Regions from separate parts of the Thalassotalea sp. PS06 genome, predicted to be linked through region 2. Evidence: predicted binding sites of a transcription regulator. Region 2 holds the regulator's gene; the other holds the start of a gene.
The links. The regulator NrdR, encoded in region 2, represses ribonucleotide reductase genes. The targets are predictions, from matches to a motif close to AAACACNANATNTNGTGTTT.
Positions count from the first base shown of each region.

Region 1: the regulator NrdR is predicted to act here: its motif matches at 7,774-7,793, upstream of nrdA (class 1a ribonucleoside-diphosphate reductase subunit alpha).

Region 1 covers NZ_CP041638.1:1,588,353-1,603,964, reverse strand. The annotation lists gene cmk ((d)CMP kinase) at 1-159, opposite strand, end outside; gene aroA (3-phosphoshikimate 1-carboxyvinyltransferase) at 152-1,486, opposite strand; gene serC (3-phosphoserine/phosphohydroxythreonine transaminase) at 1,530-2,618, opposite strand; gene gyrA (DNA topoisomerase (ATP-hydrolyzing) subunit A) at 2,744-5,374, opposite strand; gene FNC98_RS07065 (TIGR02922 family protein) at 5,717-5,929, shown strand; gene ubiG (bifunctional 2-polyprenyl-6-hydroxyphenol methylase/3-demethylubiquinol 3-O-methyltransferase UbiG) at 6,019-6,732, shown strand; gene FNC98_RS07055 (HAD family hydrolase) at 6,820-7,485, shown strand; gene nrdA (class 1a ribonucleoside-diphosphate reductase subunit alpha) at 7,910-10,183, shown strand; gene nrdB (class Ia ribonucleoside-diphosphate reductase subunit beta) at 10,318-11,448, shown strand; gene yfaE (class I ribonucleotide reductase maintenance protein YfaE) at 11,476-11,724, shown strand; gene FNC98_RS07035 (M24 family metallopeptidase) at 11,914-13,140, shown strand; gene FNC98_RS07030 (sulfotransferase) at 13,166-13,819, shown strand; gene FNC98_RS07025 (septation protein A) at 13,943-14,545, shown strand; gene FNC98_RS07020 (YciI family protein) at 14,548-14,844, shown strand; gene FNC98_RS07015 (polysaccharide deacetylase family protein) at 14,869-15,612, opposite strand, start outside.
Region 2 covers NZ_CP041638.1:1,106,504-1,122,115, forward strand. The annotation lists gene FNC98_RS04840 (M24 family metallopeptidase) at 1-1,145, shown strand, start outside; gene suhB (inositol-1-monophosphatase) at 1,224-2,030, opposite strand; gene trmJ (tRNA (cytosine(32)/uridine(32)-2'-O)-methyltransferase TrmJ) at 2,399-3,175, shown strand; gene cysE (serine O-acetyltransferase) at 3,203-4,012, shown strand; gene iscR (Fe-S cluster assembly transcriptional regulator IscR) at 4,182-4,688, shown strand; gene FNC98_RS04865 (IscS subfamily cysteine desulfurase) at 4,717-5,931, shown strand; gene iscU (Fe-S cluster assembly scaffold IscU) at 5,957-6,337, shown strand; gene iscA (iron-sulfur cluster assembly protein IscA) at 6,354-6,677, shown strand; gene hscB (co-chaperone HscB) at 6,704-7,231, shown strand; gene hscA (Fe-S protein assembly chaperone HscA) at 7,248-9,110, shown strand; gene fdx (ISC system 2Fe-2S type ferredoxin) at 9,113-9,451, shown strand; gene glyA (serine hydroxymethyltransferase) at 9,593-10,849, shown strand; gene nrdR (transcriptional regulator NrdR) at 10,967-11,428, shown strand; gene ribD (bifunctional diaminohydroxyphosphoribosylaminopyrimidine deaminase/5-amino-6-(5-phosphoribosylamino)uracil reductase RibD) at 11,468-12,598, shown strand; gene FNC98_RS04910 (riboflavin synthase) at 12,611-13,270, shown strand; gene ribBA (bifunctional 3,4-dihydroxy-2-butanone-4-phosphate synthase/GTP cyclohydrolase II) at 13,304-14,413, shown strand; gene FNC98_RS04920 (vWA domain-containing protein) at 14,486-15,289, opposite strand.

The DNA.
Region 1 (15,612 bases), 480 kb from region 2:
ATCGATATCATGGTGATTAGTCGCTACTGCAAGCACACGGTAAATAGCACCACTATCTAATAAGTTCCATCCCAATTGTTCCGCTACAATCCTGGCAACGGTACCCTTTCCAGCTCCGCTGGGTCCATCAATGGTGATTAAAGGGATTTGTTCATTCATTTACTATTTCCTGAGTAATATTTAATCCCACTTCATTGGCGAGTTTTACAAACACCGGGAATGAAGTGGCGACGTTATCGCAATCCAATATGTGAATTGTACCACTAGAGCGTAAAGAACTGATAGCAAAAGCCATAGCGATTCTGTGATCGTGCTGGCTATCAACCGTACCTGTTGTTAGTTGACCACCGGTGATATCAATACCGTCGTCGAATACGGTACAATCGATACCCAGGATCTCAAGGCCATCGGCCATCGCCTGAATACGGTCACTTTCTTTGACTCTGAGTTCTTCGGCATTTCGGAGACGGGTTACGCCTTTGGCACAGGCGGCGGCAATAAATATAGCGGGGAATTCATCAATAGCAAGAGGAACATCCGCATCATCAATATCGCAGCCCTTAAGCTGTGTGGCATGAACGACTAAGTCTGCTACTGGTTCATCGCCAGCTTTACGCTCATTGATGATTTCAATGTTAGCACCCATTTTACGAACAATGTTTAAAACCCCAATACGAGTCGGGTTCATACCAACATTGCGTAGAGTTAGAGAACCTTGTTCGGCAATCAATCCAGCAATGATAAAAAACGTTGCCGACGATATATCGCCTGGTACAGTGATATCGCAAGCCGTTAATTTACCACCGCCTTGTAGTGTCACTTTATTACCATCCACTGCAACCGGATAACCAAAAGCTTTTAACATACGCTCGGTATGATCGCGGGTAATGCCCGGTTCGGTTACAACGGTTGTACCTTCGGCGTACATACCAGCAAGTAGTACACAGGATTTCACCTGAGCCGAAGCCATAGGTAATGGATAGTTGATCGCTTTTAATTGACTCGCCGCGTCGATTGTAAGTGGAGGTGTGCCACCATCGGCGGCGCTGATATTAGCGCCCATTTGTTGCAATGGTGTGACCACCCGCATCATTGGGCGTTTATTCAATGATTCATCACCAATCATTTCGCTGGCAAATGACTGTCCAGCTAAAATACCGGATAGCAGTCGAATCGAAGTCCCTGAGTTACCCACATCCAGCGCTTGTGTCGGTGCCGTTAATCCATGCATACCCACACCATTGACCACAACATTATTGTTTTCATCCGGTCCCTGAATTTCAACACCCATGGCCTTAAACGCATTCATAGTAGCTAAGCAATCCTGGCCGGGTAAAAAGCCACGGATATGACTGGTACCTTCCGCCAACGAGGCAAACATAATGGAGCGATGGGAAATCGATTTATCACCTGGAATGGTAATATCTCCGTTTACCGGGCCTGCAGGCTTAGCGTGAAACGTTAACGATGAGGATTGCTGGGTCATGGGTACTTCCTTTTTACTTGGTGTTTATAACTGAAATGATAAATTATTGATTGTGGGTTTCGGCGAATTGCTGCATAAACGCGACCAACGCTTCTACGCCTTCTAATGGCATCGCATTATAGATACTCGCACGCATGCCGCCGACAGAGCGATGGCCTTTAAGTGCCAGTAAACCAGCATCTTTAGCCTGAGCTAAAAATTCACTGTTTAAACTTTCATCTTTTAAATAAAATGGCACGTTCATCATGCTGCGGTTTTGCTCACTAACGCGGCTTTCATAAAACCCGCTTTGCTCAATGTACTGATAAAGAAAATCCGCTTTGGTGCGATTTTTCTTAGCCATTTGCTCCAAGCCACCAAGTTCCTTCAACCAGGAAAACACCATACTTGCCAGATACCAGGCATAAGTTGGCGGCGTGTTGTACATCGAATCATTATCGGCCAAGGTCTGGTAGTTAAAAATGCCAGGGACAGATTTCATCGCCCGACCTAAAAGATCATCACGAACAATCACAATCGTTAAACCTGAAGGTCCAATATTTTTCTGGGCACCAGCATAGATAAGACCAAACTTGCTAACGTCTATTGGACGGGAAAGAATTGTCGATGACATATCCGCCACTAAAGGCACGTTACCGGTTTCCGGTATTTCAAAAATCTCGATACCATCGACGGTTTCATTTGGACAGTAATGCACATAATCGGCACCTTCAGAGATGCCCCACTCACTTGCTGGCAATACCTGCTTCTTTCCAATAACGTCCACAACCGGCTCAATGACCCGAATCTCACCGTAGTTTTTCGCTTCTGCCACTGCGCTTTTCGACCAGGAGCCGGTAACCACGTAATCGGCCTTACCAGTTTTGGTCAACAGGTTTTGCGGAACGGCTGAGAATTGACCACGACCGCCGCCATGGCAAAACAGTACTTTGTAGTTATCAGGAATATTAAGAATATCGCGAAGGTCTTGTTCTGCTTTTGCTGCAAGCGCCATAAATTCCGGACCGCGATGGCTCAATTCCATCACCGAACAACCGGTATCATTCCAATTTAAAAACTCTTGCTGGGCTTGTTCCATAACCGGCTTAGGTAACATTGCCGGACCAGCACAAAAATTAAAAATCTGCTTCATGATTCACTACTTTATCGGATTTTACTAAAACATTACTGAAGCCAATTCCCCGGCTCCAAAAACTAATTGACCAGAAAAAAAATGAGCGGTAAAAACCGCCCATTTAAGATTTAACACTGCTCGCGTTATTCGCTATCACCTTCCGGTGCTTGCTCTTGCTCAGCCGCGCCCTGCTCTTCGCCTGGCTCAACTTCTGAGGTTTCACCCTCTAACAATGTTTCATCTTCTTCGATTTCATCGATGCGTTGCAGACCAACCACGTGTTCATCATCAGCGGTTCTTATCAAACGCACACCCTGGGTGTTACGACCAATAACGCTAACTTCATTAACCCGGGTACGAACCAAGGTTCCGTTGTCGGTGATCAACATGATTTCATCGGCATCTTCTACCTGAACCGCACCTACAACTGCGCCGTTTCGCTCGCTCACTTTGATTGAAACAACACCTTTGGTTGCACGACTCTTCGCTGGGTATTCCTCTAAGTCAGTACGCTTACCATAACCATTTTCGGTCACGGTCAAAATCGGACCTTCGTTTTTCGGAACAATCAAAGAAACCACTTTTTGCGTTTCGTCAAGTTTCATACCACGAACACCGGTTGCAGTACGACCAACGGTACGAACACCCTGCTCATGGAAACGAACCACTTTACCTTCATCAGAGAACAACATGATTTCACTGTCACCGTTGGTGATATCAACACCAATTAGGGTGTCATCATCACGAAGGTTCAGGGCAATAATACCGTTCGCACGAGGGCGAGAGTATGCGGTCAGAGGTGTTTTCTTAACCGTACCAGAAGCGGTTGCCATAAAGATAAACTTATCTTCTTCGTATTCACGAACCGGAAGGATAGCAGTAATACGCTCATCACTTTCCAGTGGTAATAAGTTAACGATTGGACGACCACGTGCGGTACGAGTTGCCAATGGCAACTGATAAACCTTCAGCCAGTACATACGACCGCGGTTTGAGAAACACAAAATCGTATCATGGGTATTGGCAACCAACAGACGTTCAATGAAGTCTTCTTCCTTCATCTTAGTTGCAGCTTTACCTTTACCACCGCGACGCTGAGATTCGTACTCAGATAGCGGTTGATACTTAACGTAACCTTCATGGGATAAGGTTACAACGACATCTTCTTCATTGATCAAGTCTTCTAGAGACAGGTCATGGGATGCCGCAGAAATTTCGGTGCGACGCTCATCGCCAAACTCTTCACGGATAGCTTCAAGCTCTTCACGAATCACTTCCATCAAACGCTCTGGGCTTGCAAGAATATGCAATAGTTCAGCAATGATGTCTAATAACTCTTTGTACTCGTTTAGAATTTTTTCATGTTCTAAACCAGTAAGCTTGTGTAGGCGAAGGTCCAGAATTGCCTGTGCCTGTTGTACCGTCAGATAATACTGACCATCGCGAATACCGAACTCTGGCTCTAACCATTCTGGACGCGCGGCATCGTTACCAGCACGCTCAAGCATTTCCGAAACATTACCCAGATTCCAGCCAGTGCTGACAAGCGCTTCTTTAGCTTGTGCAGGTGTTGGAGAGTTTTTAATTAACTCGATGATAGGGTCGATATTGCTAAGTGCTACCGCTAAACCTTCAAGGATATGAGCTCGCTCACGTGCTTTGCGAAGTTCGAAGATAGTACGACGAGTTACCACTTCACGACGGTGAAGGATAAAGGCTTCCAGCATTTCTTTGAGGTTGAACAATTTTGGCTGACCGTCAGTCAGGGCAACCATATTGATACCAAAAGAAACCTGCATCTGGGTTAGTTTGTAAAGATTGTTTAGTACAACTTCACCGACTTCACCGCGCTTGATTTCGATAACCATGCGCATACCATCTTTATCAGACTCATCGCGCAGGGCTGAAATACCTTCAATGCGTTTATCTTTAACCAGCTCGGCCATTTTTTCAATTAGACGAGCTTTGTTCACCTGGTACGGAAGTTCGTGAACAACAATGGTTTCTTTACCAGTTTTGTCATCAACTTCAATTTCAGCACGGGCGCGGATATTTAATTTACCACGACCGGTACGATAGGCTTCTTCGATTCCCGCTTTGCCACTGATAATACCGGCGGTCGGAAAGTCAGGGCCGGGGATATATTCGATCAGTTCTTCCATGGTGATATCGCTATTGTCGATCATAGCGATACAGCCATTTACCACTTCCGTTAAATTATGTGGTGGAATATTGGTTGCCATACCAACGGCAATACCTGAGGAACCATTGATTAGGAGATTCGGTACCCGGGTTGGTAAAACCGCTGGCATTTTTTCCTGACCATCGTAGTTAGGAACAAAATCTACGGTTTCTTTTTCTAAATCCGCAAGCAAAGCATGGGAAATTTTTTGCATACGTATTTCGGTATAACGCATGGCGGCTGCAGAGTCGCCATCAACGGAACCGAAGTTACCCTGGCCGTCGACCAGCATATAACGTAAGGAGAATGGCTGAGCCATACGAACGATAGTGTCATAAACCGCAGTATCACCATGCGGGTGATATTTACCGATTACGTCACCAACGACACGGGCCGACTTCTTGTAGCCCTTATTCCAATCGTTGCCCAAATCGTGCATTGCGTACAAGACACGGCGATGAACCGGTTTCAGGCCATCGCGAACATCGGGTAAGGCACGACCTACGATTACACTCATCGCGTAATCAAGGTAAGACGTTTTTAATTCGTCTTCGATGTTTACTGGAATGATTTCTTTTGCCAGATCGGTCATAAAATGATGCTTTCCCTAAATCAGCAAGTTGCTTTATATAGTTTTTTTATTGGTGCGGAATAATAGCATAGAATGCGAATCTTCTGCACGGCTTTATTAAGCTTCTGACGTTAACAAACTTCCTACAAAATTAGTAGCATTAATTACCCTTACTGAAAAATATTACAGAAATAAGTTTCTGCTCAACAAAGCAACAATCTCGCATCTGTTGGTTTACATCCCTACCGGGGTTAGATATATAATGGCGACAGCACAATAACAATAAAGTGCAGCTTGTTTGGATTTCCTTTGTTGGCATATTCTAAGGCTGAACTTTCACAAGATTAGGATTACTGTTTAGCTATGAGCAGCAATGAGACCCAGCTGACCACCGTGACCGTGCTCTACTATGATATCCACACGTTGGAGTTCAATTATCAGGTTGGTCAATTTCCCCAGGCTGAAAAAGGCCGCGTCATTATTGACGATGAATTCAAGCGTGATAAGTCAATCATTGCTGTTTGCCGCGGCGAAGTGAAAATCCTCAATAAAATTGGCGACCGAATCAACGAATAACAGCAACGCATTTTTCCGCGATTAACCAATTAACTACAATATAAGGAAATGGTACGCCATTTCATCGAAACAAATCGGATCTACGAATTATGAGTCAAGGCGTCAATGTCAACCCTGAAGAAATCGAAAAGTTTGAAAAGGTAGCTAGTCAGTGGTGGGACACTGAGGGGGATTTTAAACCTCTTCACCAGATAAACCCATTGCGCCTGAGCTTCGTGCAGTCTCATTGTGGTTCGCTTTTTGACCTCAATGCCATTGACGTTGGTTGTGGTGGTGGCATCCTAGCCGAAAGCATGGCTCGTATTGGTGCTAAGGTTACTGGTATCGATTTAGGCGAAGAACCGCTTAATGTTGCAACATTGCATGCCTTAGAAGCCGGCGTAGACATCCGTTATGAAAAAATCCCAGTGGAAGAAAAAGCCAAAGACATGCCAGCTCAATTTGATCTGGTTACTTGTATGGAAATGCTTGAGCATGTTCCCGATCCAGAATCGGTCATAAAAGCATGTGCAGCTATGGTAAAACCTGGTGGTAAAGCATTTTTCTCTACTCTTAATAAAACCACCAAATCCTATTTGCTTGCCATCGTGGCGGCAGAGAAAGTATTGAAGTTAGTACCAAACGGCACCCATGACTGGAATAAGTTTATTCGCCCATCGCAATTGATAGGCTGGGCCGAATCAGCGGGTCTTCGTTGTATTGATGCCACAGGCATTCATTACAACCCAATCAACGAAAACCATAAACTGGCACCAGGTCTTGATGTTAACTATTTATTGGCCTTTGAAAAACCACCAAAGTAGTTATCGATAGCAATATTCTCAATACTGATACGAATCAGAACATTCGCCGTATAGGTTTTCACGATACGTAAAAAGCTGCGGGTTTTTATGCAACATTGGCAACGCAAAGGCGTTTTGTTTGATTTAGACGGTACCTTAGTGGATACCGCCGCTGATTTGCACGCGGTGTTAAATCAACTGCTGGCACGTTATCAGCTACCAAAGATCTCCTTAGAGCAGGTGTTCCCTATCGGCTCTGATGGTATTTATCCATTATTATCACTCGGGTTTAATCATTCTTTATCGACTCAAGAAAAGCAGGATTTAAGGGCTGAATTTATTGATATCTATCAACGCTTCCCGACTCGCTATTGTCAGTTATTTGATGGTATTGAAGAGACACTTACGACATTAACCGACGGCAACATCCCTTGGGGGATCGTCACCAATAAACCGACCAATCTGACTTTGCCGTTAATGGATAAATTCTCGATTTTTGCGGCCTCAAGCGTTCTCGTCTGCGGTGACACCCTAGCGCAACGTAAGCCAGATCCGGCGCCTATGCACCATGCAAAAAAGGCTCTGGATATCGAAAAAAGTGAAAATATCCTCTATGTCGGTGATGCAAAGCGCGATATCGATGCGGGAAATGCGGCTGATATGCATACTGCTATTGCCGAGTGGGGTTATATCAGCGAGCAGAGTAACACTCAAGATTGGGGGGCCAGGTACTTGTTGACTGATCCCAGAGAGCTTTTGGCGCTTAGTATTTAAACGAATCGAACAAACAATAACCAGAGCCTTAAAACCCTGTTTTGAATGGGTATTTTTAATGTCAATTATTAGTGTTTAAGAACCGCAAAAAATAATCCGGTGACAATGCAAAATAATTAAAATTTCAAAATTAGGCCTTGCATTTTCATTAGTGTCTTTTTTATCGGAGCTACTAAGTTAGTCACCACTAACCAAATTTGACTAACTAAATTCATCGTAAATAAATGCCAGTTTTCAGGGGTTGCATTAACAGCTAAACCTCATTATCTTGTGACTATATCTTGTAATACCCCCTAGATATTGTGCATTTATTTTCAACAGCCACTAGATGGCGGTTGACTTGGTTTAAACAGATCATCAAGTTTCATTGGTGATTATCAATAAATAAAAAAAATAAATATAAAACATTAATTACAGGTTTTTCATGAACAGCAACCTCTTTGTAACCAAACGGAACGGACAAAAAGAACCCATCGACCTGGATAAGATCCATAAAGTAATCGACTGGGCAGCTGAGGGACTGGATTCAGTATCCGTGTCTCAAGTAGAGCTAAAATCACACATTCAATTTTATGATGGCATCAAAACGGAAGATATACATGAAACCATCATAAAAGCCGCAGCAGACCTTATTAGTGAAGAAGCACCAGACTACCAATATCTGGCAGCTCGTCTTGCTATTTTCCACCTGCGCAAAAAAGCCTATGGCAAATACGAGCCACCTGCCCTGCACGAACACGTGTTGAAGTTGGTTGAGTCTGGTAAATATGACAAGCATTTAATTGAAGATTACAGCGCCGAAGATTTTGCTGCTATGGACAGCTTTATCGACCATGAGCGCGATAAAACCTTCAGTTACGCAGCGGTTAAGCAGTTAGAGGGTAAATACCTGGTTCAAAACCGTGTAAACGGTGAAATCTACGAAAGTGCACAATTTCTGTATGTGCTTGTAGCTGCATGCTTGTTCGCGAAATATCCAAAAGATACTCGTCTTGACTACATCAAAGGTTTCTATGATGCCATTTCGATGTTCAAGATTTCGTTACCTACACCGATTATGGCCGGTGTTCGTACACCAACCCGTCAATTCTCTTCTTGTGTATTGATTGAAGCGGGTGACAGCTTAGATTCTATTAATGCCTCGACCAGTGCTATCGTGAAATACGTTTCACAACGTGCCGGTATCGGTATTAATGCTGGTCGCATTCGTGCTCTGGGTAGCTCAATTCGCAATGGCGAAGCGTTCCACACCGGTTGTATCCCATTCTACAAACACTTCCAGACAGCGGTAAAAAGCTGTTCACAAGGTGGTGTACGTGGCGGTGCAGCAACGCTGTTTTACCCACTATGGCATTTGGAAGTTGAGAGCTTATTAGTTCTTAAGAACAACCGTGGTGTTGAAGAGAACCGTGTACGCCACTTAGATTACGGTGTGCAGTTCAACAAACTCATGTATCAACGTTTGATAAAAGGCGATTACATCACATTGTTCAGCCCGTCAGACGTGCCTGGTTTGTATGATGCGTTCTTTGAAGATCAGGATAAGTTTGAAGAGCTATATGTGAAATACGAAGCCGATGCTTCGATTCGTAAAAAACGTATCAAAGCTATCGAACTATTCACCTTATTTGCACAAGAGCGTGCAAGTACCGGTCGTATTTATTTGCAAAACGTCGATCACTGTAATACTCACAGCCCGTTCGACCCAAGTGTTGCGCCGGTTCGTCAATCTAACCTGTGTTTAGAAATTGCCTTACCGACCAAGCCATTTGAAGATGTAAACGATCCAAACGGTGAGATTGCACTTTGTACGCTGTCGGCATTCAACCTTGGTAAGATTGACAGCCTGGATGAGCTAGAAGGTCTGGCTGATCTAGCGGTTCGTGCCCTGGATAGCCTGTTGGATTATCAGGATTACCCGGTACCTGCAGCACTTTCTGCAACCATGGGCCGTCGTACGCTAGGTATAGGTGTCATCAACTACGCATATTATCTAGCGAAAAATGGAGTGTTCTACTCAAACGGTAGTGCCAATAACTTAACGCACCGTACGTTTGAAGCGATTCAGTATTACTTATTGAAAGCATCAAATCAGTTAGCGCAAGAGCAAGGCGCATGTCCGAAATTTAACGAGACACGCTTAGCACAAGGCATCCTACCTATCGATACCTATAAGCGTGAAATCGATAAGGTAACCAATGAGCCATTACACCTCGATTGGGAAGCGTTACGTGAGAACATCAAGAAGTATGGTGTACGTAACTCAACGGTATCAGCCTTGATGCCATCGGAAACGTCTTCGCAGATTTCCAATGCAACTAACGGTATTGAGCCTCCTCGCGGTCTTATCAGCATAAAAGCCAGTAAAGACGGCGTACTAAAGCAAGTTGTACCGGAATATGAGCGCTTAAAAGATAGCTATGAATTGCTGTGGAATATTCCAAGCAATGAAGGTTACCTGGAGCTGGTTGGTATCATGCAAAAATTCGTTGACCAGACAATTTCAGCCAACACTAACTACGACCCGTCGAAGTTTGAAAATGGCAAGGTACCTGTCAAGCAAATCCTCAAAGATCTGCTGTTAGCATACAAGCTAGGTGTGAAAACCATGTACTACCATAATACCCGCGATGGTGCTGATGACAGCATGGGTGACATGGAAGATGATGGCTGTGCCGGCGGTGCTTGTAAGATATAATTCATCGATCAATTAGATCGGATAACCATTACAGAGACCCCAGTGCACTTTCCCCTTTAAGTCACTGAGGTTTCTTTCGTTTTAAATTAGCGAATTTTTAGCAAGTTCCAATGACTGGAACTGCAGGAGCAAACATGACGTATTCAACGTTTAACCGAGTAAATAACGATCCATTACTCGAGCCAATGTTCATGGGTAACACGGTCAATGTTTCCCGTTATGATCAGCAAAAACACCCTATTTTTGAAAAATTAATCGAAAAGCAATTATCATTTTTCTGGCGTCCGGAAGAAGTCGATATTTCTAAAGACCGTGCCGACTGGCAGTCTCTGACTACATCTGAGAAACACATCTTTATCTCAAACCTGAAATATCAGACCCTACTGGATTCCATCGCTGCACGAAGCGTAAACGTATGCCTTTTACCTTTAGTATCGATTCCAGAGCTTGAAACCTGGATTGAAACCTGGGGCTTTTACGAGACCATCCATTCTCGTTCATACACCCATATTCTTCGCAACCTGTTCACCGACCCGAGTGAAGTATTCGACGATATCGTAATCAACGAAAACATCCTGAATCGTGCCAGTGCCATTTCCCACTACTTTGACCGTCTGATCCTGTTATCACAGTTGTATCAATCTCAAGGTGAAGGTACCTACGACATTGACGGCGAAGAGGTTGTGGTAAGCCAGCGCGAGATCAAAAAGGCGCTATACCTTTCCGTATGCTCAACCAATGCCTTAGAAGCAATCCGTTTCTATGTGTCATTTGCCTGTTCATTTGCATTTGCCGAACGCGAGCTTTTGGAAGGTAATGCAAAAATCATCAAGCTAATTGCTCGTGATGAAGCGGTACACTTAACCGCCACTCAACACATCCTAAACCTATGGGCGAGTGGTAAAGACGATCCAGAAATGACGGAGATCTCCAAAGAGCTTCATGAAGAAGGCCTAGCCTTGTTCTTAGACGTTATCGAGCAGGAAAAACAATGGGCAGATTATCTGTTCAAAGATGGCTCGATGATTGGTCTGAATGCGGAGATCCTAAAACAATATATCGAGTATCTATCAAACCAGCGTTTAACAGCGATTGGTTATGAGCCGCAATTTGCCGTGAAATCTAACCCTCTGCCATGGATTAATGCGTATTTATCCAGTGACAATGTGCAGGTAGCGCCTCAAGAAACCGAAATCTCTTCCTACCTGGTTGGTCAAACTGACAGCGCCGTTGATAGCAGCGATTTCGAAGACTTCGATCTGTAATTCAACGAAATGGGCAACAAGATTTGTGTGAATGAAAAGGTGGTCGAGTCTGAATTCGATCATCATACCCATAAAAATCTGCTCGAGTTTTTCGAGCAGCACAATATCGAAGCCCATTATCATTGCCGCGACGGGTTCTGTGGAGCCTGTCGTGTCGATTTACTCGAGGGCTCTACCGAATATACTAATGGCGAACCCCTGGCCTTCATTCGCGACGGCGAAATCCTGCTTTGCTGCTCCGTGCCCACTTCCGATATCAAAATTTCCTGCGATTAACAGCGCGAATTTACCATACTGATTTAACAAACTGATTTACCGTACTGATTTTAAAGAACTGTTTTCTGCGACGCCCAACCCCCCTTCCCCACACAACAACGAAACTTGTTAATACCAATTGCATTTTCTTCAGTAAAAAGAAGATAATCTGAATATTGTATTTAAATTTCGAAATAACCCGGGAAAATCATGATTAATAAGTATGGAATCGGCGGTTCAACGGCTGCGCAAGAGTTGGCAAACCTAACGGATATGTGTGCAGATCTGCAGGGCATCAGTGATGGCGAGTATGCTGCTCGGATAGAGCGCGCTCAAAAAATCATGCAAAACCACGGGATCCATGCGGTTTATCTCAATGCCGGCACCAATCTAACCTATTTTACCGGCACCAACTGGTATCCTTCGGAGCGAATGGTCGGAGCAATATTACCGGCTGTCGGCAAAGTTGAGTACATCGCCCCTTATTTTGAATACGATACGTTAAAACAATATATGGCGGTCGATGGCAAGGTACACACCTGGCACGAGCACGAGAGTCCATATCAGCTATTTGTGGATGTATTAACCGGGTTAAATATTGATTCCGGTAACATTGGTGTTGATGAACTAACGCCGTTTTTCATTGCCAACGGTATCAATCTGCTTACCGATAATTATCAATGGTTAGATGCAAAGGTTGTGACTGCCGGCTGTCGAATGCAAAAGTCTGAGCAGGAGATTGCCATCATGCAGCGAGCTAAAGATATCACTCTGGTTGCGCAACAGGCCGCCGCCAGAATTTTATACCCGGGTATCACGGTTAGTGAAGTCGAACAGTTTATTGATGCCGCCCACAAAAAGCTTGGCGCGAGTGCCGGTTCCTATTTTTGCATTGTCTTATTCGGCGAAGATACCGCGTATCCTCACGGCGTAGCCAAGCCTAAAACACTGGATATCAACGATATGGTACTTATTGATACCGGTTGTGAACTTTATGGCTATCACTCTGATATCACCCGCTCATATGTGTTTGGGGAAGCCAGTGAGCGCCAGCGCCAGGTGTGGGAACATGAAAAACAGGCACAATTAATCGCCTTTGCCGCCGCCAAACCGAATCACCCCTGCTCCGACGTTGATGATGCCGCGCGCGCTTATCTTGCATCAAAAGGCTATGGCCCAGAATACCAATTGCCAGGTTTGCCGCACCGAACCGGTCACGGTATCGGTCTGGATATTCATGAATGGCCCTATTTAGTTGGCAATGAGCAAACTCCGTTGGCCAAAGGTATGTGCTTTTCTAATGAGCCCATGCTTTGTATTCCGGGTGAATTTGGGGTCCGATTAGAAGACCATTTTTATATGACAGATACTGGTCCGAAATGGTTTACTGAACCCTCGCACAGCATTGATAACCCATTCGGTTACACCGTCGATTAATCAATTAGCCTTGAGCAATTTGTTTATGCAAATCAATAGCAATCAACCGAAACTGTTTGTGGTATCACTTCCCAGAACCGCCACAACCAGTTTTTGCCTGGCAATGCTTGAGCAGGGTCTGAAGGTCGCACATACAGCGTATACCTTGAAGACCTTTAACCAGGCTGACGTAATTGCCGATACACCGATATTTAACGATTACCGAAGGCTTGATAGTCTATTCCCAAACGCACGATTTATTTACTTAGAGCGAGATATTCAATCCTGGCTGCCGTCGATTCGTCAATTATTACAGAGAATGCAAACAAATTTACAGCGCACCGACGGCGGATTTAATCCGATATTAAAACGTTGTTATGCTGATGTATTTTCTCAGTACTCGTTGGAAATGCTGGCAGATGATGCGTTTCTAATCGAGAGTTTCAATGCCCATCAACAACAGGTTTTCGACTATTTTGCCGAACGGCCAACCGATTTCACTCGGTTATCGCCAGATCAGGCAAACTGGTGGCAGACCATAGAATCTTTACTCGACTGGCCATTGCAAGCGGCGCCATTCCCACATGTGAATAAGGGTGGCAAAGTGACCAAGTGGAATGAGCTTCGCCACCCGTTAAAAATTGAATCAACCCGTAATGGCCGAGTGGATGATCTCGACAAACTTCTTTATCGTTTATAACCCTATAAAATCTGAGGTTTACAAGGATTCAAACTCACTTACATTTTTATCAGAGTTTGCGGTAGTCTCCAGGCAGATGTTTCGCTAAAATGACAAATAACTACTGGTAAAAAATTAACTTCTATGACCGCTTTTTTCGAATTTATTCCACTCATCATCTTTTTTGTTGTCTACAAAACTGTCGACATTTATTGGGCAACAGGCGCCCTGATAATATCAGCGGCGATCCAGCTTATCGTCATGAAAATTCAAGGCAAAGAGATCCCGCAAAAGCAGTGGTGGTTATTTGGCTTGATCGCCGTTTTTGGAGCACTGACGTTATTTTTTCAAAACGACGCGTTTATTAAGTGGAAAGTCACGATTGTGAACGTATTTTTTGCGATTGGACTTTGGGTAAGCCACGCCTTTTTCAAGAAGAACCTGTTGCAGGCCATGTTAGGCGAATCCATTAACATGCCAAAGAAAATCTGGACTCGCTACAACTATGCCTGGGTCAGCTTTTTCCTGGTTTGTGGAGTATTAAACTTATATGTGGCGTTTAATTTCCCGCAGGAAACCTGGGTAAACTTTAAAGTCTTTGGTCTAACCATCTTAACCTTCGTGTTCGCGTTAAGTTCATTGTTGCTGATTTATAAGCATATCGAGCCGGAACCGGAGCAAGCGGAAGCAGATGCTGACGTTGCCGCAACCAATAACATCAATAACAACGAAGAATCAGGGAAATAACTATGTTGTACGCGATTATCAGCGAAGACGTTGAGAACAGTCTGCCGTTGCGCATGCAGGTTCGTGACAAACACCTTGCCAGACTAAAACAACTTAAAGATGAAGGACGCCTGGTTTTAGCCGGTCCTTGTCCAGCGATTGATGATGAGAACCCCGGCGACGCCGGTTTCACTGGCTCTTTATTAGTGTTGGAGTTTTCCAGCCTTAAAGAGGCCAAAACCTGGGCCGATGCTGACCCTTACATTGAAGCTGGGGTTTATAAATCTGTCACCGTAAAACCGTTTAAACAGGTTTTTTAACAATCCATTTAGTTTGACGAGCAATTAGCGCGGCGCTCTTTGCTCGTTTACCACCGCCATTATCGACCGATAATCGGCTACCCAATATTTATCCTTGTTAGCATCTAAATAACGCAATAACGCCTGGTGAGCGTCAATGTCTACGCTCAAGTGATCACCACCGATACCGTGAAACACGATTTGAATAACACTGGCCTCTTTTGCCTGCTCTTCAACGTAATCAATCAACGCTTGCCCAGTTATAGCAAACGCCGCCCACAAGCGATTATCCGCTTTAGATAAATTCCTTTCGTGGCCTTTGATACCGATAAAATCTCCTCGAATATCGTCGAGAAAGCTTTGTTCACCGGCGACTTTGGTTTCAAAACAGGGCGCGGTAAAAGTGCGGGTAGACTTACCATCGATAGCATACAAATAATCACTGGCTACCCTTATTTCAGCGACCACATCGGCAACGCTGCGTTTCGATAAATCTAAATGTTCGGCCACCCAATCACGATCTTCAGGCTCTTTTGAGCAGCCATGGAAAATACTATGATTGCCAAGTTCATGGCCTTGTTTAACGGCTTGGCGCCATTGTTCTATGCGCCCTGGCACTGCATCCGATGCGAGCGTCAGGTAAAAGCTTGCCGTAAAACCATATTGATTAAGCGCAGGAATAGCATTGTCCAGCTGACTGTTCAGTGCATCATCATAACTCAAGGAAACAGCCACTTGCCGATTATCGGGCCAGACAATTTTGTTTGCAAAGCTTGGTTCTGGTTCTGG
Region 2 (15,612 bases):
CCAGGGAAAATATCGATATGTGGCTCATTATTTCCCGCGAGTATAATGAAGATCCGATTTTAAAAACCCTGTTACCAGCGGATTGGTTAAATGCCCGGCGCCGCACCATGTTGGTGTTTATCCGCGAAAAGGCAGAAGATAACCGGGTGTTGACCCTTTCATTGGGTCGTTATGATGTTGGCGAGTTTTATCAAAATGTCTGGGATATGGAAAAGTACGCTAACCAATACCAAGCCTTAACGGCGCTGATTGAAAAGTATCAGGTTAAGACTATTGCCGTGAATGAGTCGATAAATGTCGGTCTTGCCGATGGTCTGGTGGCAACGGATAAATCCTTGTTATTAGAAAATTTGGATAACATATACAAGCAAAGAGTCATTTCCGCAGAGCCGCTTGCTGTTTCCTGGTTAGAGACCAGAACCTCAGATGAAATTGATATTTATCGAAAGCTTGTTGGGTTGACCAAAGCGCTTATCAATGACGCTTTTTCAACTAAGGTGATTCGTGTCGGACAAACTGAAACTAAAGATCTTGTCTGGTGGCTCAGACAACAGGTAAGGGATCTGGGGTTGCAGACCTGGTTTCAACCGAGTGTTTCGATTCAACGCAAAGACATTGCCGATAAAAGTCAGGTTATCAAACACGGAGATTTACTCCACGTTGATTTTGGCATCAGCTATTTAAGGCTCAATACCGATATTCAGCAGCATGCCTATGTATTGCAACCGGAAGAAGATAACGCACCGCAGGGCTTGCGTTTAGCGTTAAAGCAAGGAAACCAATTGCAAACCTTGCTTACCGACAATTTTAAGGTCGGTATTGATGGTAATACGTTATTGAAAATGACCCGTGCAAAGGCCATAGAAGCGGGTTTAAAACCAACCATATATTCCCACCCAATCGGACCTTTTGGTCACAATGCCGGCACCAGTATCGGCATGTGGGACAATCAGAAATTTTTGAAGGGCTCTGGCGAATGGCCATTACATGCCAATACCGCTTATGCTATTGAACTGAATGTGACAACGCCAATCCCCGAATGGCAGCGCGATATTCGCATTATGTTGGAAGAAGATGCCTGGTTTGATGGCGACAAGGTTGAATATTTATATCCAAGGCAGGAAACCTTGATACTAGTGAAATGAAAATAAAAAAGGGAACCAAGAGGTTCCCTTTTTTTGAGTTAACAAACCGCCTAAAACATTCAGGCAGTTTAAGTTATTTTATTTAGCCTTCATCGCCGGGGTAAGGTGAGGGCGAATATCGGTAAGAATTTCTTTAATCAAACGAGGGTTGGCTGCCACAATGTTGCCGCTGTTACCGTGTTGATGACCGCCAACAAAGTCAGTAACCAGTCCACCTGCTTCAATAACCAATAGCTCACCAGCTGCGGTATCCCAAGGTTTGAGGCCTAACTCCCAGTAACCATCCATCCGACCTGCAGCAACATAGGCTAAATCCAGCGCGGCACTACCAGCACGACGAATATCGGCAGTCTTAGCGAATAGATCAGTGAACATTGCGAAGTAGGCTTCGGTGTTGTGTTTTTGCTTGAATGGAAAACCGGTAGCTAAGATGCTGCCAGAAAGTTCCTTACCGCCTTTAACACGGATACGAACATTATTTAATTGTGCGCCTTTACCACGACTGGCAGTGAATAATTCACCGCGAATCGGATCGTAAATAACGGCTTGATCTAATTTACCTTTAACTTTTAAGGCAATCGATACGGCAAAGTGTGGAATGCCGCGGACAAAATTGGTGGTGCCATCCAGAGGGTCAATAATCCACTGATAATCACTATCTTTACCAGCCGTTAATCCGCTCTCTTCACCAATGATGGCATGATCTGGATAAGACTTGAGAATGATATCTTTAATAATAGTTTCAGCTTGTTTATCAATATTAGTAACGAAATCGTTGCTGCCTTTGGCTTCTATTTCAACTTTATCAAGTTGTTCAAAAGCGCGAGATATAACGTTACCGGCACTGCGCGCCGCGCGCACAGCGATATTTAGCATCGGATGCATAGATGACTACCCCAATTTTTAAAAGAACAATTTTAAGCGGCGCGCATCATACCAGAAAGCATCTGCGGTTGCGAATAAAACTGTTTGGTAGTGGAGAATTCCTAATGGATAGGAATTTACCTGACTGGCAAAACTATAGTTTAAGTTACTGTTGCTTGCCTAAATCTACGATTGCAGATGCTGGAATTTTGCTTATATCTGTATCTGATTAACAAGAGCGAACTATTATTAGTGAAATTGACCAGTATCGATAGAATAATGCTCGCTGAATTATGCTATCTGGTATTGCGTTAAAAACCTTATTCTATCCGTGGTTTATGATACTATTGCCGGCAAATTTGAACATCGCAAAAATTTAGATTACATCTATGTTAGAAAACGTAAAAATTGTGTTAGTAAACACCTCTGATTGCCGAAATATGGGCTCAGCTGCGCGAGCAATGAAAACCATGGGGCTTAAAAACCTGGTTCTTGTTGATCCGATTGAAATGCCAAATGGCCAGGCACAGGCTTTGGCTGCGGGTGCTACCGATGTGTTGGCGAATGCTACTGTGGTATCAACGTTGGAGGAAGCCATTTTTGATTGCGGACTTGTGGTTGGCACCAGTGCACGCTCTCGTACCTTACCCTGGCCAATGTTGGAGCCGCGCAGTTGCGGCGAAAAAATGGTGCAGGAAGGAAAGCAATATCCGGTAGCTCTGGTCTTTGGTCGTGAAAGTAGTGGCCTGACCAATGAAGAGTTACAACTTTGCCATTATCATGTAGCGATTCCGGCCAACCCGGAATATAGCTCACTTAATCTGGCAATGGCGGTACAGACATTAAGTTATGAAGTTCGCATGAACTATCTTGAAGATCTGGAAAAGTCGCGCGGTCAAAACGGCTCTGAAGAAACGGTTAGCGAAACCGCTTCAGAAGAGGGTGAAGAGCAATACCCATTGGTGGAAGAAACTGAACGTTTTTACCAGCACTTTGAAAAGTCTTTACAAGGCACAGGTTTTATTGTTCCCAAGCACCCGGGCATGATCATGACTAAAGTCCGTCGCCTGTTCAATCGTGCTCGCCCGGATGGCAAAGAATTAAAAATGTTAAGAGGCATTCTCGCATCCATTGATAAAACGGTAGCGACAGCCAAAAAGGATTAATAGGCCGAAATAGAGTCGGTTTCAGGAATGTTTATGTTTGAGCGAATAAAAGAAGATATCAATAGTGTATTCGACCGCGACCCGGCGGCACGCAATGCATTTGAGGTTTTATTCAATTATCCCGGTTTACACGCTATTTGGGGACACTGTCTGACGAAATGGCTTTGGGAACATAAACTCCGCTGGTTGGCTCGGTTTCTATCAACCCTGTTTCGCTGGTTCACCGGGGTTGAAATCCACCCGGGTGCCACTATTGGTCGCCGATTCTTCATCGACCACGGGATGGGCATTGTTATTGGTGAAACCGCAGAAATTGGTGACGACTGTACCGTTTATCACGGTGTTACCTTAGGTGGGACCAGCTGGAATGCTGGTAAACGCCATCCAACACTAGGCAATAATGTCGTCATCGGTGCCGGCGCTAAAGTACTTGGACCACTTAATGTCGGAGCCGGTGCTCGCATTGGCTCAAACGCTGTAGTCGTAAAAGACGTTCCTGAAGGGGCTACCGTTGTCGGAATACCAGGCCGCATAGTCAGTACCAATGATCCAGAGCAGCAGCAACGTCAGGAAATGGCGAAAAAGTATGGATTTGATGCTTATGCGGTTTCCAGTGACAATCCAGACCCGGTAGCCAAGGCCATCGGTCGTTTGCTCGATCACGTACAATTACTCGACAGCAAGCTTCAGGAAGTTACCGTTGCGGTGAATAATGTTGGCGGTAAAGTCAGTGAAGATCAATTACCACCGTTGCACATCCGTGAGTTTAGCGAGGATGAAAAAGCCGCCGCCGAACGTCGAAAATCCGCTCAGGAATCCTTTGATCCAAAAATTTAATTTGACCGTAAGCTAAATACCTGAGTAAAATACTAGGGTATTTAGTTGACTATTTTACTAGGATAAGTAAAATGCGCGCTGCAAAGCTCGCGCTAACGCTTAATTTTCCACGGTAAATTCGGGCGCTATCAATTGTTCGAGCACGTTGCAGCGATTCAAAGGTAACACGATGAAATTAACTTCCAAAGGCCGCTATGCGGTAACAGCCATGCTTGATGTAGCCATTCATGCTGAACAAGGGCCCGTTCCTTTGGCAGATATCTCCGAGAGGCAGGGCATCTCCTTGTCGTATCTTGAGCAGTTATTTTCGCGGTTGCGTAAACACGGTTTAGTATGCAGCGTCAGGGGGCCTGGTGGTGGTTACCGCCTCGGTCGATGTAGCGCCGAAATTGCCATTGCCGATGTTATTAACGCGGTTGATGAAAGCGTCGATGCGACGAAATGTTTAGGCAAAGGCAACTGCCAGGGCGGACATCAATGTCTTACCCACAATCTGTGGAGCGACCTGAGCAATAGAATCGCCGATTTTTTAAGTAGCATCACCTTGTCCGAGTTGGTGAATCAAGGGGATGTTCAGAAAGTAGCTCAACGACAGGATCTCGAACATGCAATGCATGGCGAAGACAAGCAAGTCGGCACCTTGATTTCAACCAGAAGTATTATTAGCGAATGGTAACGCCATCGTTATTAGAGGCAATAAATTAATGAAATTACCAATTTATCTTGATTACTCGGCAACCACGCCTGTTGATAAGCGCGTTGCTGAAAAAATGATGGAATTCTTAACGACCGACGGTACCTATGGTAATCCGGCGAGTCGCTCTCACAAATTCGGTTGGCAAGCGGAAGAAGCGGTAGACATCGCTCGTAATCAAATTGCTGATCTTATCAATGCGGATCCTCGCGAAATCGTATTTACTTCCGGTGCCACAGAGTCAAACAACCTGGCTATCAAAGGTGCGGCTCGTTTTTATCAGAAGAAAGGTAAACACATCATTACCTGTAAGACTGAGCACAAAGCGGTTCTTGATACCTGTCGTGAACTAGAACGTCAGGGTTTTGAAGTAACCTATCTCGATCCAGAATCCAACGGTCTTGTTGATCTTGCGAAACTCGAAGCTGCAATGCGAGATGACACTGTGGTCGTTAGCATTATGCATGTGAATAACGAGATTGGCGTCATCCAGGACATCGCAGCGATTGGTGAATTATGTCGCTCTCGTAAGATTGTCTTCCACGTTGATGCGGCGCAAAGTGCTGGCAAAATTCCAATCGACTTACAGGAAATGAAAGTTGATTTGATGTCGTTTTCAGCTCACAAAATGTACGGCCCGAAAGGTATTGGCGCACTATACGTTCGTCGCAAGCCGCGTATTCGCCTTGAAGCGCAAATGCACGGTGGTGGTCATGAGCGTGGCATGCGCAGTGGTACTTTGCCTACTCACCAAATCGTCGGTATGGGTGAAGCGTGTCGCATCGCTAAAGAAGAGATGCAGCAGGACCTTGAACACGTAACGGCAATGCGTGACCGTTTGATGGCTGGCATCAAAGATTTAGAACAAGTTTTTGTTAACGGTGATTTTAATCAACGTTATCCAGGCAACTTGAACGTAAGTTTTAACTTCGTTGAAGGTGAGTCGCTGATCATGTCTTTGAAAGACTTAGCGGTATCTTCTGGTTCCGCCTGTACATCAGCAAGTTTAGAACCATCTTATGTGCTTCGTGCTTTAGGCCTGAATGATGAGATGGCACACAGTTCAATTCGTTTTAGTTTTGGACGTTTCACTACAGTTGAAGAAGTGGATTATGCCATTGAGCTAATTCGCAAGGCGATCACACATTTACGTGATATGTCACCTTTGTGGGAAATGTTCCAGGACGGTGTAGATTTAGACAAAGTAGAGTGGGTAGCACACTAAGTTTAGTGTCTGAAAGGGGTTAATTATGGCTTACAGCGAAAAAGTTATCGATCATTATGAAAATCCACGCAACGTAGGTTCGTTCGATAAAAACGATCCTCAGGTTGCCACTGGTATGGTTGGCGCACCGGCTTGTGGTGACGTGATGAAGTTACAACTTAAAATTGACGAGCAGGGCATTATCGAAGATGCCAAGTTCAAAACCTACGGTTGTGGTTCTGCAATCGCTTCCAGCTCATTGGTTACTGAATGGGTGAAAGGCAAGTCCATTGATGAAGCCGCAGAAATCAAGAATACTGCGATTGCTGAAGAGCTAGCATTGCCACCAGTGAAAATTCACTGTTCAATTCTGGCGGAAGATGCAATCAAAGCTGCCATCGACGACTATCGCGCGAAAAATAAATAGTAATTCGGAGTAAATCATGGCTGTAACTATGACGGCGGCGGCGTCTGAACGCGTCAAATCTTTTATGGCTAATCGTGGCAAAGGGATTGGACTGCGTTTGGGTATCAAAACCACCGGTTGTTCTGGTCTTGCCTACGTGCTTGAGTTCGTTGATGAGCTTAACGCTGATGATGAAGTCTTTGAGGTCGATGATGTGAATATCATCATCGACAGCAAGTCTCTGGCTTATCTGGATGGTACAGAGCTGGATTTTGTCAAAGAAGGCTTAAACGAAGGTTTCCAGTTTACCAACCCGAACGCTAAAGGCGAGTGTGGTTGTGGCGAAAGCTTTAACGTATAAACTGACCCAACCTACGGTGACCCCTATTGAATTATTTTGAATTATTTGGTTTAGAGGCCGATTTTTCGATTGATTTAACCTCGCTAGCAACCACATACCAGGCATTACAAAAAACGGTCCACCCGGACCGTTTTGCACATTCGTCAAGTCAGGAACAAATGCTTGCGGTGCAAAAGTCTGCGCAAATCAATGACGCATACGATACCCTCAAAGATCCCATAAGACGCGGTGAATACCTATTACTGCAAAGAGGTTCACAGTTGCCAAGTGAGCAATCCTCGTTTCAGGATGTCAGCTTTTTAATGGTGCAAATGGAGCTGAGGGAAATGCTGGCGGAAATAAAGTTCGCCAAGGATGTTGATGCGGCGTTGATGTCAGCCCAGGAGAGTCTGGATATTCAGGCTGGTCAACTGTGGCAGGAATTCGAACAGCAGGTTAATGCCCACAGTGAGGCGGAAAACCTGCATGCAGGTGAAACACTTCGAAAACTCAAGTTTTACCACAAATTATACATTGAGCTCGAACGCATCGAAGATGCGCTATTCGACGATTAATCATTAAGAAAAGTTTATGGCGTTATTACAAATTGCCGAACCGGGACAAAGTACGGTTCCTCATCAACATCGACTGGCTGCGGGTATCGACTTAGGTACCACCAACTCACTGGTTGCCAGTGTCCAAAGTGGTCTACCTAAAACCTTACCGGATTCTGAAGGCAAAGATATTCTTCCTTCAATCGTCAATTACCAGAAAGACGCTATTTTAGTTGGTGATGCTGCCAAGGCACTTGCGGTTCTGGATCCAGAAAACACCATAGTTTCAGCGAAACGCTTAATCGGTCGCTCGCTAGCAGACATTCAACAAAAATATCCTAATTTACCCTATACCTTCAGTGGCGATGAAGCGCATCCAAGCATCAACACCATTGCTGGTGATATTAACCCGGTTCAAGTTTCTGCACAGGTATTATCAAGTCTGGTCGAACGCGCTAAGCAGGCGTTAGGCGGCGAGCTTGAAGGCGTGGTAATTACCGTGCCCGCTTATTTCGATGATGCCCAGCGTCAAAGCACAAAAGATGCGGCCACATTAGCAGGCGTAAATGTACTTCGTTTATTGAACGAGCCGACGGCCGCGGCGGTCGCTTATGGTCTTGATTCCGGTCAGGAAGGGGTTATTGCGGTCTATGATTTAGGCGGCGGTACTTTTGATATTTCTATCCTGCGCTTGAACAAAGGGATTTTCGAAGTACTCTCCACCGGCGGTGATTCTGCTCTTGGTGGTGATGATTTTGATAATGCTGTTGTCGATTACCTGGTTGCTGAATTTAACCTGCAACGTCCTTTATCGCCGCAACTTGAACGTCAGCTATTGGAACAGGCCTGTAACGCCAAAGAAGCATTATCGGCAAATGAAATTATTAAAATCAATCTTGATAATCAGGGGACAAGCCACAGCCTGACGTTAAGTAAAGAACAGCTTAATGAGCTGATTTCGCCGTTGGTAAGCAAGACCTTACGAGCTTGTCGTCGTGCGTTAAAAGATGCCAACGTTAGCGTTTCTGAGGTTAACGAAGTAGTGATGGTTGGTGGTTCCACTCGTGTACCACTGGTGCGCGAACAGGTTGGTCAGTACTTTAAACGTCAGCCACTTACCTCTATTGACCCGGACAAAGTTGTTGCTATCGGTGCCGCTATTCAGGCCGATGTATTAGCGGGTAACAAGCCTGATAGTGAAATGTTACTGCTAGATGTAACGCCATTATCTCTGGGCCTTGAAACCATGGGTGGCCTGGTCGAGAAAGTCATTCCAAGAAATTCCACGATCCCTGTGGCGAAAGCACAGGAGTTCACCACCTTTAAAGATGGTCAGACGGCGATGGCGGTACACGTGCTGCAGGGTGAGCGTGAACTTGTAGAAGATTGTCGCTCTCTGGCGCGTTTTGAATTGCGCGGCATTCCGGCGATGGCGGCAGGTGCTGCCCATATTCGCGTCACCTTTAACGTTGATGCTGATGGCTTGCTTAGCGTCAGCGCCATGGAAAAATCCACGGGTGTGGAAGCATCAATCCAGGTTAAGCCATCATTTGGCTTAGAAGAAGGCGACATCATTAAAATGTTGCAGGAAAGTGTCACCCACGCCAAAGATGATATTCAGGCGCGGATGCTGAAAGAGCAACAGGTTGAGGCCTCGCGCGTTGTTGAAGGCGTCGAAGCCGCATTGGCTCAAGATGGCAATAAGTTGCTGTCGGCAGAAGAGCGGGCAGAGATAGAAAATGCCATTAATGAATTAACGAAAATCAGTCAGACTTCTGAGATTTCTGCTATTGAGCAGGCGATAAAAGAGGTTGATACAATTACAGCGAACTTTGCTGAGCGCCGGATGGATTCTTCCATTAAGACCGCGCTGGCAGGGCATTCGGTAGACGAGGTTTAATCATGCCAAAAATTATTTTTCTTCCTCACGAAGAGCTATGCCCGGAAGGGGCGGTTCTTGAAGGTGACACAGGTCAGACGGTACTGGATGTTGCTTTAAAGAACGATATTGATATTGAGCACGCTTGTGAGAAATCCTGTGCCTGTACTACCTGTCACGTGATCATCCGTGAAGGTTTCGATTCGTTAGAAGAAAGTGATGAATTAGAAGATGATATGCTGGATAAAGCCTGGGGCTTAGATCCTGAGTCCCGCCTCGGTTGCCAGGCGGTGATTGCCGACGAAGATCTGGTGGTAGAAATCCCCAAATACACCCTAAATATGGTTAGCGAAAACCACTAGTTCTGGCGTAAATAAAATTTAATTAAATTTTATTTACCAATCAATAATAGCCGCTATACATCCTGACGTTGTTCAGGCAAAATAGCGGCCTAATAATTAATCTGCACGCTCAGAATTCACCTTTAATACAGAGGAATAGCCATGCTCACTCGTGATATGAATATCGCTGATTTTGATCCTGAATTGTACCAGGCAATGTCTGATGAAGTTGTTCGTCAGGAACAGCATATCGAATTGATCGCATCTGAAAACTACACCAGCCCACGTGTTCTTGAAGCACAAGGTTCACAGCTAACCAACAAATACGCCGAAGGTTACCCGGGTAAGCGTTATTACGGTGGTTGTGAGTACGTTGATAAGGCTGAGCAATTAGCGATTGAGCGTGCTTGTGAACTATTTGGCGCAACCTATGCAAACGTTCAGCCACACGCCGGTTCTCAGGCAAATGCGGCAGTGTTCCAGGCGCTAGTAACGCCGGGGGCAAAAGTATTAGGCATGAGCCTTGCTCACGGTGGTCACTTAACTCACGGTTCTCACGTAAACTTCTCTGGTAAGTTATACGAAGCCATCCAATACGGTCTGCACCCTGAAACGGGCGAAATTGATTACCAAGAAGTAGAGCGTTTAGCGCTTGAGCACAAGCCGGAAATGATTATCGGTGGTTTCTCTGCATACTCTGGTATCGTTGACTGGGCGCGCATGCGTGAAATTGCTGATAAAGTTGGCGCCTATTTCATGGTGGATATGGCTCACGTTGCCGGTCTTGTTGCTGCGGGTCTTTATCCTAACCCAGTACCTCACGCACACGTTGTAACAACCACAACTCACAAAACTCTTGCTGGTCCTCGTGGTGGTTTAATTATTTCTGGTTGTGATGACGAAACCATCTACAAGAAACTTAACAGCGCGGTATTCCCTGGTGGTCAGGGTGGTCCTTTGATGCACGTTATTGCTGCTAAAGCGGTAGCTTTCAAAGAAGCATTAGAGCCAGAATTTAAAGATTACCAGCAGAAAGTATTAGATAACGCCAAAACCATGGTAGCGGTTCTCCAGGAACGTGGTTACAAAGTTGTTTCTAATGGTACTGAAAACCACTTATTGCTTCTTGACCTGATTGATAAAGATATCACCGGTAAAGATGCCGATGCCGCTTTAGGTAAAGCACACATCACAGTGAACAAAAACTCTGTTCCAAATGATCCGCGTTCTCCGTTTGTAACTTCAGGCCTTCGCCTGGGTACGCCGGCGATCACTCGTCGTGGTTTCGGTGAAGCAGAAACTCGTGACCTTACTGGTTGGATTTGTGACATCCTTGATGATATCAGTAATGAAAACACTATCAGTGACGTTCAGGAAAAAGTTAAAGCACTTTGTGCTAAATTCCCGGTTTACGCTTAATTGATTTAAATTAACCTTACTGGTTACGAAGACATCGCAATCTGTTGATGTTTCGATTAAAATGGTCGCCCTTAGCGGCCATTTTTTTTGCCTATTAATAAGATTACGAGGAAGTCTATGCATTGCCCGTTTTGCTCTGCCAACGATACTAAGGTAATCGATTCTCGATTAGTTGCCGATGGCCATCAGATACGCCGTCGACGCCAGTGCTTACACTGTTCGGAGCGCTTTACTACCTTTGAAACCGCAGAGCTGGTGATGCCGCGCATCATTAAGCGTGATGGTTCGCGAGAGCCGTTTAATGAAGAAAAATTACGCAGTGGCCTACTCAGGGCATTAGAAAAGCGACCTGTTAGTATCGAACAAACTGAAGGCTCGATTAACCATGTAATGTCACAGCTGCGGGCAACGGGAGAGCGAGAAGTCTCTTCAGAAATGTTAGGTAATATCATTATGGAAGAGTTGAAAAAGCTCGATAAAGTTGCCTATGTTCGCTTTGCTTCGGTTTATCGCTCTTTTGAAGATATCCGTGAATTCGGCGAAGAGATTGCTCGCCTTGGTAGTAACGGCGATTCATAACCCCATCCTTTTTAATTAACGTTTGAACCAGGTTACGTTTTGAACTTTAGCAACAACGATTACCAATACATGCAGCGGGCCATTGAGTTGGCAAAAAAAGGTGAATATACCACCTCTCCAAATCCTATGGTTGGTTGCGTGCTGGTTAAAGATGGTACCGTTGTCGGTGAAGGCTGGCATCAAAAGGCGGGCCTTGGTCATGCTGAAGTAAACGCGCTGGCAATCGCTGGCAGTAATGCCTCTCAAAGCACAGCCTACGTTACTCTTGAACCTTGTAGTCATTTCGGTCGCACACCTCCTTGTTCTAAGGCTTTGATTGAAGCCGGCGTCAAAGAAGTTGTTATTGCCATGCAGGATCCAAATCCGCAGGTAAGTGGACGAGGCATCCGCATGCTCGAAGAGGCCGGTATTAAAACCAAAGTTGGCTTGCTTGAAGCCTCTGCCAGACAAGTCAATGTTGGTTTCATTAAACGTATGGAAACCGGAATACCTCGGGTTATCTGTAAACTCGCCAGCTCTCTGGATGGCAAAATCGCCATGAAAAGCGGAGAGAGTAAGTGGATCACCTCAGCAGAGTCTCGTGAAGATGTGCAACGATTACGTGCCAGAAGTTGCGCCGTTATTTCCGGGGCCGATACGGTGATTACCGACGATGCCAGATTAACCGTTCGCTATCAGCAATTAGGCTTTGCCCAGCAAGCGATAAAGACGGAATATTTTCGTCAACCCATTCGTATCGTGATCGATAGCCAATACCGATTGCATCCCGATCTTGCCTTATTTAATGAGCCGTCGCCGATTATCCTGATTCGTATTAACGGAAAAACTCAGCAAGAGCCAACATGGCAAGATAACGTAAGCGTTGTTGAGGTAGATGCAGCGGCAAATGGCAAAGTTGATTTAGCGAAGATGCTTGAACAGCTCGCATCACATGGCGTCAACAATCTGCTAGTTGAGGCCGGTGGTAAGCTGGCATCGGCATTTATTCAGGCGCAATTAGTGGATGAGCTATGGTTATATCAGGCGCCAAAATTGATGGGCGCTGAAGCAATTAGCTTATTGGCGTTACCTGGGGTTGAAAAACTGGCTCAGGCACAGCATCTTGCCATTAACGATATTCGTAAAATTGGTGCGGATATTCGCATTCGCGCCAGTTTTAACAAGCAATAAGAAAGCAAAATTATGTTTACCGGAATCATTGAAGCGACTGGACGAATTAAAGCGATTCAACGCCAGTCAACAGGTGCCAGAATTGAGATAGATACTCAGAGCCTGGACATGAGTGATGTGCAACTGGGCGACTCCATTGCCACCAATGGTATTTGTCTGACCGTCGTGTCTTTTACCAATGCCAGCTTTGTCGCCGATGTGTCGATTGAGACCCTGGAGCGCACCGGCTTTGGTAACTACCAAACCGGACAGCGGGTTAATCTGGAAAAAGCCATGTTAGCAACGTCTAGATTTGGTGGCCATATTGTTAGTGGCCATGTTGATGGTATTGCTACTATTACCGCGATTACCGAGCGTGGTAATGCCTGGGAATACTGGTTACAGGTCGATGACTCGTTAAAAGGCTATATTGCTGAAAAAGGCTCAGTGACAATAGATGGCATTAGCCTGACGGTTAACAGTGTTGACGATGATAAATTCCGACTGACCATAGTGCCTCATACTCGTGCTGAGACCATTATTGAGACATATACTCTTGGTCAGGAAGTCAATCTAGAGGTCGATGTGGTTGCCCGCTACGTCGAGCGCCTGCTCCAGTGTCAAAAGCAAGGCACTACCGATTCTGGCGTTAGTGAATCATTATTACGAAAAAGTGGCTTTATCAAAGCCTGATTAAGCATTATGGGATGTAAGCCCGAGGTAACTATGAAATTTAATACTCCCCAGGAACTAATCGAAGATATTGCCCTAGGCAAAATGGTTATCCTGATGGACGATGAAGATCGCGAAAATGAAGGCGACTTTATCATGGCAGCAGAAAAAGTGACGCCAGAGGCGATCAACTTTATGGCAACACATGGCCGCGGACTAATCTGTATGCCAATGAGCAAAAGCCGTTGTCAACAATTAAAGCTGCCATTGATGGTGGACAACAACGAAGCGCAGTTTACCACTAACTTTACCGTTTCTATCGAAGCGGCAAGTGGCGTTACTACCGGGATTTCTGCATCGGATCGTGCCACTACCATTTTAGCGGCAGTGGCTAAAGATGCCGACCACACGTCCATTGTGCAACCGGGTCATATTTTCCCCTTAGTCGCCAAAGACGGTGGTGTATTAAACCGCGCCGGACATACCGAAGCGGGTGTCGATTTAGCGCGCCTGGCCGGGTTAGAGCCAGCGGCGGTCATCGTTGAAATTCTTAATGAAGATGGCACCATGGCGCGTCGTAATGATTTGGAAGTGATTGCCAAAAAACACGATCTGAAAATTGGTACCATTGCCGATTTGATTGAATATCGCAATGCTACCGAAACCACGATTCAGCGGGTTAGCGAGTGTAAATTCCCAACCGCTTTTGGTGAATTCGATTTAGTGGCATTTACTGATACTATCGACGGCCAAAGCCATTTTGCGTTAATCAAAGGGGATATCAAGCCAGAAGAGCCAACTCTGGTTCGAGTTCATCTGGAAAATACCTTTAAAGATTTATTGTACTGTCAGCGCGGTAACGTCACCTCCTGGCCTATTGCCAGTGCGCTGCAGAAAATAGCCAAAGAGGGCGGTGTGTTGGTTTTGCTAGGCAAGCACCAGACGCCGCAGTCCCTGATTCAACAGGTCAAGAAGTTTGCCTTGCAGGATGCTGGTGAAGATGTGAAAGAAGTGACCAAGCACGTTGGCTCTCGCAATGTTGGTGTTGGTTCACAAATTCTTGCCAATCTGGGCGTGAGTAAAATGCGCCTGTTAAGCTCACAAACCAAGTACCACTCACTATCCGGTTTTGGATTAGAAATCGTCGAATATATTCACGACTAGTTGATTAAAGCCAGCCTATCACTAAAATGACGGGCTGGCCACTAAGTTGTTTATAGCGGTTTAGTTGTAAATCTAGAAGATTCTTCGAAATTTGAGAGCAAGTCCTGCTAAACCGAATAATAATAATGAGGTAGGTTCTGGAACAGTTGGGTTAGGAGTATCTGAATTTCTACAAGCAGGATCCTGTGGGTTTGCTGTGCAAAAACCAATGGTCTCTTGAAGTTTAGCGTTCGCAAAATTTGTCACGAATGTTTGTACTACCGACTGATCTGTCGTATTCAGACCATTTAAATCGAATACTGAACCTCCGTGATTATCAGCTAGAGGGCCGATTGAAGAAATTGTATGAAATCCACTCAACACGGCATTGAAAAGGGCATTGTTTGCTGTAAGTATCGAATCTGCATCCGAAAAGTTTAATTCGCCATTTCCGTCGGGCTCATCAGTGAAAATTATCACATTTTTGACAGCGTCATTTCTAAAAGAAAATGATGATGATTCCGGCCCGTATGAATTCAACGCATAAGCGATTGCATCATACGCATCTTCATCTGAACCAGAGCTGATTAATGTCGCCGCTGCGGCTCCAAAACCTGCGGCGTCAGTGAAGTCCGTGACAGTTCGGATTTGATCAAAACTTGCTCCATAGCCGACTAGCGCAAATCGAACATCAATACCTCCAGCACTCATTATTGATGCAAATAATGCAATATTGTCTCGCAGGTTGTCTTGAACAGGTCCCATTGAACCAGATTCATCCACGATCATAATTATGTCTGATTTGATTTGCGCTGCTTGAACTTGAAACGTGGAAATTACGAAAGCTAAACTCACGATACAAGTTCGGAAAAATGAAATTTTTAGGCGTTTTAACATTAATATATCCTCCAAAGAATTTATTGTGTTTATTCATGCAACCCAGAATGGTTTATTTTCATAATTTTTACCTATTTATCTACCTTGGTGACTAAAAACGTTTGTCCTTAAACTCTAATTACAAAAGCTTTATCATAATGATTGCATGGAAATGTAAGTGAACTCCGCGCAGAGCAGTTGTGTGAAGGCAAATTCGATGCCAAGATTTAAAAGTTATTTAAATACAGTTGGTTAGCGTTGTTTGGTGAGTTGTGTTTGAAAGGTGCTGTTTATATATGTGACATGACTAGACTGTGCGGGGTTTAATTTAGCAATGATTTCGA